Regions from separate parts of the Pseudescherichia vulneris genome, predicted to be linked through region 1. Evidence: riboswitches for the same ligand, from Rfam matches in the RefSeq annotation. Region 1 holds a riboswitch; the other holds the start of a gene.
What was found. A riboswitch is a leader RNA that binds a small molecule or an ion and turns the genes downstream of it on or off. The one in region 1 is predicted to bind thiamine pyrophosphate.

Region 1 (3,819 bases):
CGATCGCCCTGGCTGTCGGATCGTTTCGCCAGCCACAGGCTGACAAGGATCCCAGCGATGGCGTTGACGGTGTAGAACAGCCCTACCCAGAACGGCTCGGCTCCCACCTCGCGGCTGAGAAAAAGGCTCAGCGTCGGTGCCTGTAGCGCTCCGGCGATGCCCATCATAAATGCGACGATCATAAACGCGGCGTAGACCCCGTTCAGCCGCCTTCCCATTGTCATCAGCCAGAGCATAAGCATCCTTTTAGCGTGTGAGAAAAGAAAAAAGCCAGCAGGATCATAGCTGCTGGCGTGGCGATAAGCACCAATACTCAGTCACACAAGATGAAAGCAGTTGGGCACCGCTTTCATCTACAAGGATTATTGGCTTAATATAGGGAAAAATAAATTGCTGACTTTTCGCCGGGAGTTCCCCTTTTATGTCCTCTGGTCGTCTGCAACAACAGTTTATCCGTCTCTGGCAGTGCTGCAACGGCGCATCTCGCGAAACGACGCTGAACGAGCTGGCGGAGCAGCTAAGCTGTTCCCGCCGCCATATGCGTACCCTGCTTAACGCTATGCAGCAGCGCGGCTGGCTGACGTGGGAGGCGGAAGCCGGTCGCGGCAAACGCTCGCGCCTTACCTTTCTCTATACCGGCCTCGCGCTCCAGCAGCAGCGCGCGGAAGATCTGCTGGATCAGGATCGCATCGATCAGCTGGTACAGCTGGTGGGCGATAAAAGCGCTGTACGGCAGATGCTGGTTTCGCACCTTGGCAGAAGCTTTCGTCAGGGTCGGCATATTCTGCGCGTGCTCTACTACCGGCCATTACGCAACCTGCTGCCCGGCACGGCCCTGCGCCGCTCGGAAACCCACATTGCCCGCCAGATCTTCAGCGCGCTAACCCGGATAAATGAGGAAAACGGGGAACTGGAGCCGGATATCGCCCACCACTGGAAACGTCTCTCCCCGCTGCACTGGCGTTTTTATCTGCGCCCCGGCATTCATTTTCACCATGGCCGCGAGCTGGAGATGAGCGACGTTATCACCTCCCTGCAGCGGGTTAACGCCCTGCCGCTCTACTCGCATATCACCGAGATCGTCTCCCCAACGCCCTGGACGCTGGATATCCATCTCTCCCAGCCCGACAGCTGGCTACCGTGGCTGCTGGGCCACGTGCAGTCGATGATCCTGCCCCAGGAGTGGCCGACCATGGAGAACTTTGCCAGCCTGCCGGTGGGCACCGGGCCGTACGCGGTCACGCTCAATAACAGCAACCAGCTAAAGATCCACGCCTTTGATGACTACTTTGGCTTTCGTGCGCTCATCGATGAGGTAAATGTCTGGATGCTGCCCGACGTCAATGACGATCTGAGTGCGGGCCTGACGCTGGAGGGGCCCGGCGGGGAGGAGAAAGCGGTTGAGAGCCGTCTCGAAGAGGGGTGCTACTACCTGCTGTTTGACGCCCGCACCCGTCGCGGTGCCAGCCAGCAGGTGCGGGAGTGGGTGAGTCAGATCCTCTCCCCGGCGAGCCTGCTGTTTCACGCCGAGGAGCACCACCAGCGCTACTGGTTCCCGGCCTACGGCCTGCTGCCGCGCTGGCATCATACCCGGCCGGGCGGCAGTGAAAAGCCAGCCGGGCTGGAGTCGCTGACCCTGACCTACTACCGGGAACACATCGAACACCGGGTGCTGGCCCAAACCATGAGCGCCCTGCTGGCTGCGCATCAGGTGACGTTGCACATCCAGGAGGTAGATTACGAGGAGTGGCACAGCGGCGACGCGGTGAGCGATATCTGGCTCAACAGCGCTAACTTTACCCTACCGCTGGATTTCTCTCTCTTTACCCATCTCTATGAGGTGCCGCTATTGCAGAAGTGCATTCCCCGCGACTGGCAGGCGGATGCCACGCAGTGGCGGGCGGGCGAGATGAATTTAGCCGCCTGGTGCCAGCAACTGCTGGCGGGCAAGGCGATTGTGCCGCTGATCCATCACTGGCTGATGATCCAGGGGCAGCGCAGCATGCGCGGCCTGCGGATGAACACCCTCGGCTGGTTTGATTTTAAATCGGCCTGGTTTGCCCCTCCCGACCCATAAAGTATGCTTTCGGAATGCTGACATAATCACTACAATGAGGCCGTGCTCAACGGGGTGCTGCGCGATGCGTGTGCTGAGAAAATACCCGTCGAACCTGATCCGGATAACGCCGGCGAAGGGATTTGAGGCTACCGCTCAAAATCCTTTGCCACTCTCTTTCTATTGAGGTGCAAAGTGTTAAAAAAATGTCTGCCGCTGCTGCTGCTTGTGGCCGCCCCCGTTTTTGCCGCCCCGGCTTCTGATAAACCCGTTCTCACCGTCTACACCTACGACTCGTTCGCCGCCGACTGGGGGCCAGGTCCTGCGGTAAAAAAAGCCTTTGAGGCCGACTGCAACTGCGAGCTGAAGATGGTGGCGCTGGAGGATGGCGTCTCGCTGCTCAACCGTCTGCGCATGGAGGGCAAAAACAGTAAGGCCGACGTGGTGCTGGGCCTCGACAATAACCTGCTGGACGCCGCCAGTCAGACCGGGCTGTTTGCCAAAAGCGGCGTGGCGGCCGATGCCGTTAACGTCCCCGGCGGCTGGAAAAACGACACCTTTGTGCCCTTCGACTATGGCTACTTTGCCTTTGTCTATGACAAAAACAAGCTGAAAAACCCGCCGAAGAGCCTGAAAGAGCTGGTAGAGAGCGACCAGAAGTGGCGGGTAATCTATCAGGATCCGCGCACCAGCACCCCAGGGCTGGGCCTGCTGCTGTGGATGCAAAAAGTCTACGGCGATAAAGCGCCTGAGGCATGGCAGAAGCTGGCGGCGAAAACCGTCACCGTCACCAAAGGCTGGAGCGAAGCCTACGGCCTGTTCCTGAAGGGCGAGAGCGATCTGGTCCTGAGCTACACCACCTCTCCGGCCTATCACCTGATCGAAGAGAAAAAGGATAACTACGCGGCAGCCGACTTCAGCGAAGGCCACTACCTGCAGGTAGAGGTAGCCGCCCGCACCGCGGCCAGCAAGCAGCCTGAGCTGGCGGAAAAGTTCCTCAAGTTTATGGTGAGCCCGGCGTTCCAGAACGCCATCCCAACCGGCAACTGGATGTACCCGGTAAGCAACGTGACGCTGCCCGCTGGCTTTGACTCGCTGACGAAGCCGAAAACCACCCTGGAGTTCACGCCGCAGCAGGTCTTCTCCCAACGCGCTGAGTGGATTAACACGTGGCTTCGCGCGACCAGCCGCTAATTCCCGGCTGGCTGCTGCCCGGCGCGAGCGCGGCTACCCTGCTGGTGGCGGTCGCGCTGGCGGCGTTTCTTGCCCTCTGGCTCAACGCGCCGACCACCGATGTCTCGGCGCTATGGCACGACAGCTATCTGCGCCACGTGGTGGCCTTCTCCTTTGGCCAGGCGTTTCTCTCCGCCCTGCTCTCGGTGATGCCCGCTATTTTCCTGGCCCGCGCCCTCTATCGCCGCCGCTTTCCCGGACGGCTGATGCTGCTCCGCCTCTGCGCGATGACCCTGATCCTGCCGGTGCTGGTGGCGGTATTCGGTATCCTCACCGTCTATGGGCGTCAGGGCTGGCTGGCCTCGCTGTGCGACTCGCTCGGCCTGCCGTGGGGATTTTCGCCCTACGGGCTGAGCGGCATTCTGCTGGCGCACATCTTTTTTAACCTGCCGATGGCGACCCGCCTGCTGCTCCAGGCCCTGGAGCAGATCCCTGGTGAGCAGCGCCAGCTTGCTGCCCAGCTGGGGATGCGCGGTTTCGCCTTCTTCCGCTTCGTTGAGTGGCCGTGGCTACGACGGCAGATCCCCCCG
Region 2 (3,819 bases), 2.8 Mb from region 1:
GCCTGTCTCATCATCCATACCGGCGTGATATCCACGGGCTGGCGCAGCAGCGCGCGCAGGTAACGATCGTTTTTCAATTCGGTCATTTTGCAATTCCTCAATGCGTCAGACCGTTATTGTAACACGCCGCTCTATGCTTCACTCATACTCTGCCCGACCCTCATATTCTCCACGGCATAGGGCGACCGTGTCCTCAATCAGCCGACGCGCCACGGTGCCCGGCGGTGGCAGGAGCGGCAGCTGGTCATAGCGATACCAGCCCGCGTCCAGCAGCTCGTTAGGATCGATGGTGATGTCGCCGCTCTCATACTCGGCCATAAAGGCGGTCATCAATGACTGCGGGAACGGCCACGGCTGGGAGGTCACATAGCGCAGATTTTTCACCCGGATACCGCTCTCCTCCATCACTTCACGGGCCACGGTCTGCTCCAGGGTCTCACCCACCTCAACGAAACCCGCGAGCACGGTGTAGATCCCGTTGCGATGGCGGGTATGCTGGGCCAGTAGAATATGGTCATCGCGGCGGATCGCGACGATGATACAGGGAGCAATCTGCGGGTAGTAGCGCTCGCGACAGCCGCCGCACAGCATTGCCCACTCGGTTTTGCTGGGATGCATGGTGTGCCCGCAGTAGCCGCAGAACATATGCGAACGGTAGAACTCCGCCAGCTGTACGCCGCGTCCGGCAAGCTGGAACAGACCGACGTCCTGATCCATTAGCTGGCGTACCGAGCCCATATCCTGGCGTCGGGGCTGACGAACCAGCCACACGGACTCTCCTTGCCACTCGCCGATAATTAACCCGCGCTGGCCCACAAGATCAAAATTTACTGCCTCGCCGTGTGGTAATTCTCCAGCGGGCAACCATAATTTTTGTTCATGGCTGACGATCCACCAGCCCTGATCGGTTAATTCGATGACACGTTCCATAATCTGTTGCACTACCTTAGCGACACTGGCATGTTGGTTACATCATTTTTACATATTTTGGGTGAACACTTTTTTTCTTAAACCACGGAGTTATTCATGCTAAACCACCTGGAAAGCCTGACGGCGCGCGTAGGCGGAACTAATAAACTAGTCGATCACTGGCTTCAGGTGCGCAAGCATTTGCTGGTATCGTACTATAACCTGGTGGGCATTAAGCCGGGCAAGGAGTCCTATTCAGAGCTGGATGAGAAGGCCCTGGACGATTTTTGCCATAATCTGGTCGACTATTTGTCCGCTGGACACTTTAGTATTTATGAACAGATTATCAGCGAAATGGAAGGTAGCAGCCCACTTTTAGCGGCCACGCAAATCTATCCGCAGCTGGAAGCCAATACCCAGCAGATCATGAACTATTACGACTCAAGCCTTGAAAACGCCATCGAAGATGACAAATGGGTTGAGTTCCAGGAAGCGCTGTCCGGCATTGGCGAAGCGCTGGCCGCACGCTTTACGCTGGAGGATCAGCTGATCGTGCTGGCGTTCGATTTCAACCTGGCAGAGAGCGCTAACGACGACAGCAACATCGCTCGCCCTGCTTGAGTTCTTAAGCATTAACGCGTAATTTAATTTACCTGCCCCCTGCAACACGGGGGTTTTTCTTGTCGGAGTGCCGAGTGCGTAAGCACCGGCTGAGACCGTTAATTCGGGATCCGCGGAACCTGATCAGGTTAAAACCTGCGAAGGGAACAAGAGTCAATCTGCTGGCGTGCGCCTCTCCGGGCTGCACGCATCCTCTTGCTTCATCCGTCGTTCTGACAAGCCACGTCCTTAACTTTTTATGGAATGAGCTATGTCTGAGTCTGCAACGAAACCTACCCGCCGCGAACAGCGCGCCGCCGCCCAGCGCTTTATCAACACGCTGGAGGGCACCACCTTCCCTAACTCAACGCGTATCTATCTTCAGGGCTCCCGGGACGACATCCGCGTGCCGATGCGTGAGATCCAGCTTAGCCCGACGCTTATCGGCGGCAGCAAAGCAGACCCGCAGTTTGAAGCGAACGAGGCGATCCCGGTGTACGACACCTCTGGCCCCTATGGCGATCCGGCGGTTGCGATCGACGTCGAGAAAGGGATCGCCAGGATCCGATCCGCATGGATCGCCGCCCGCGCCGGGAAGTGCGTCACTCAGCTGCACTATGCTCGGCAGGGGATCGTCACCCCGGAGATGGAGTTCATCGCCCTACGTGAAAATATGGGCCGGGAGCGCATTCGTGGCGAGGTGCTGCGCCGCCAGCATCCGGGCGAAGGCTTTGGCGCACGCCTGCCGGAGAATATCACCCCGGAATTTGTCCGCGACGAAGTGGCCGCCGGGCGCGCCATTATTCCTGCCAACATCAACCATCCCGAGTCCGAACCGATGATCATCGGTCGTAACTTCCTGGTGAAGGTCAACGCCAACATCGGCAACTCGGCGGTGACCTCCTCCATTGAAGAGGAGGTGGAGAAGCTGGTGTGGGCCACCCGCTGGGGCGCGGACACGGTGATGGATCTCTCCACCGGCCGCAATATCCACGAGACGCGGGAGTGGATCCTGCGTAACAGCCCGGTCCCGATTGGTACCGTCCCTATCTACCAGGCGCTGGAGAAGGTCAACGGCATCGCCGAGAATCTCTCCTGGGAGACCTTCCGCGAGACGCTACTTGAGCAGGCTGAGCAGGGCGTGGACTACTTTACCATTCACGCTGGCGTGCTACTGCGCTACGTGCCGATGACCGCCAACCGCCTTACCGGCATCGTCTCACGCGGCGGCTCGATCATGGCCAAGTGGTGCCTCTCCCACCATCAGGAGAACTTCCTGTATCAGCACTTTCGCGAGATCTGCGAAATCTGCGCCGCCTACGACGTCTCTCTGTCGTTAGGCGATGGTCTGCGCCCAGGCTCAATTCAGGATGCCAACGACGAAGCGCAGTTTGCCGAGCTGCATACCCTGGGCGAGCTGACCAAAATCGCCTGGGAGTACGATGTGCAGGTGATGATCGAAGGTCCGGGCCACGTGCCGATGCAGATGATCCGTCGCAACATGACCGAAGAGCTGGAGCACTGCCATGAAGCGCCGTTCTATACCCTCGGGCCGTTGACCACCGACATCGCGCCGGGCTATGACCATTTCACCTCCGGCATTGGCGCGGCGATGATTGGCTGGTTTGGCTGCGCCATGCTCTGCTACGTCACGCCAAAAGAGCACCTCGGCCTGCCGAACAAAGAAGATGTGAAACAGGGGCTGATTACCTACAAGATTGCCGCTCACGCCGCCGACCTGGCCAAAGGCCATCCTGGGGCGCAGATCCGCGATAACGCCATGTCAAAAGCCCGCTTCGAGTTCCGCTGGGAGGATCAGTTTAACCTCGCTCTCGACCCCTTCACCGCCCGCGCCTACCACGATGAGACCCTACCCCAGGAGTCCGGCAAGGTGGCCCACTTCTGCTCTATGTGCGGACCCAAGTTCTGCTCAATGAAGATCAGCCAGGAGGTGCGGGACTACGCCGCGGCTCAGGCGATTGAAGTGGGCATGAACGATATGTCGAACGACTTCCGCGCCCGCGGCGGCGAGATCTATCTCAAAAAGGAGGAGGTCTGATGTACCAGCCTGATTTCCCACCGGTGCCCTTCCGCCTCGGACTCTATCCGGTTGTCGACAGCGTGATGTGGATTGAACGCCTGCTGGAGGCGGGCGTGCGCACCCTCCAGCTGCGGATCAAAGATAAGCAGGACCATGAGGTAGAGGCCGACGTCGTGGCGGCCATTGCGCTGGGCAAGCGCTACGCGGCCCGGCTGTTTATCAACGACTACTGGCAACTGGCGATTAAACATGATGCTTACGGCGTGCAT

Region 2: another riboswitch for thiamine pyrophosphate. It lies ahead of thiC (phosphomethylpyrimidine synthase ThiC); the one in region 1 lies ahead of thiB (thiamine ABC transporter substrate binding subunit).

The regions. Positions count from the first base shown of each region.
Region 1 covers NZ_LR607338.1:2,945,240-2,949,058, reverse strand. The annotation lists gene FN633_RS12365 (sugar efflux transporter) at 1-236, opposite strand, end outside; gene sgrR (HTH-type transcriptional regulator SgrR) at 422-2,077, shown strand; TPP riboswitch at 2,118-2,216, shown strand; gene thiB (thiamine ABC transporter substrate binding subunit) at 2,252-3,250, shown strand; gene thiP (thiamine/thiamine pyrophosphate ABC transporter permease ThiP) at 3,226-3,819, shown strand, end outside.
Region 2 covers NZ_LR607338.1:192,941-196,759, forward strand. The annotation lists gene hemE (uroporphyrinogen decarboxylase) at 1-86, opposite strand, end outside; gene nudC (NAD(+) diphosphatase) at 139-930, opposite strand; gene rsd (sigma D regulator) at 1,027-1,530, shown strand; TPP riboswitch at 1,584-1,693, shown strand; gene thiC (phosphomethylpyrimidine synthase ThiC) at 1,781-3,568, shown strand; gene thiE (thiamine phosphate synthase) at 3,568-3,819, shown strand, end outside.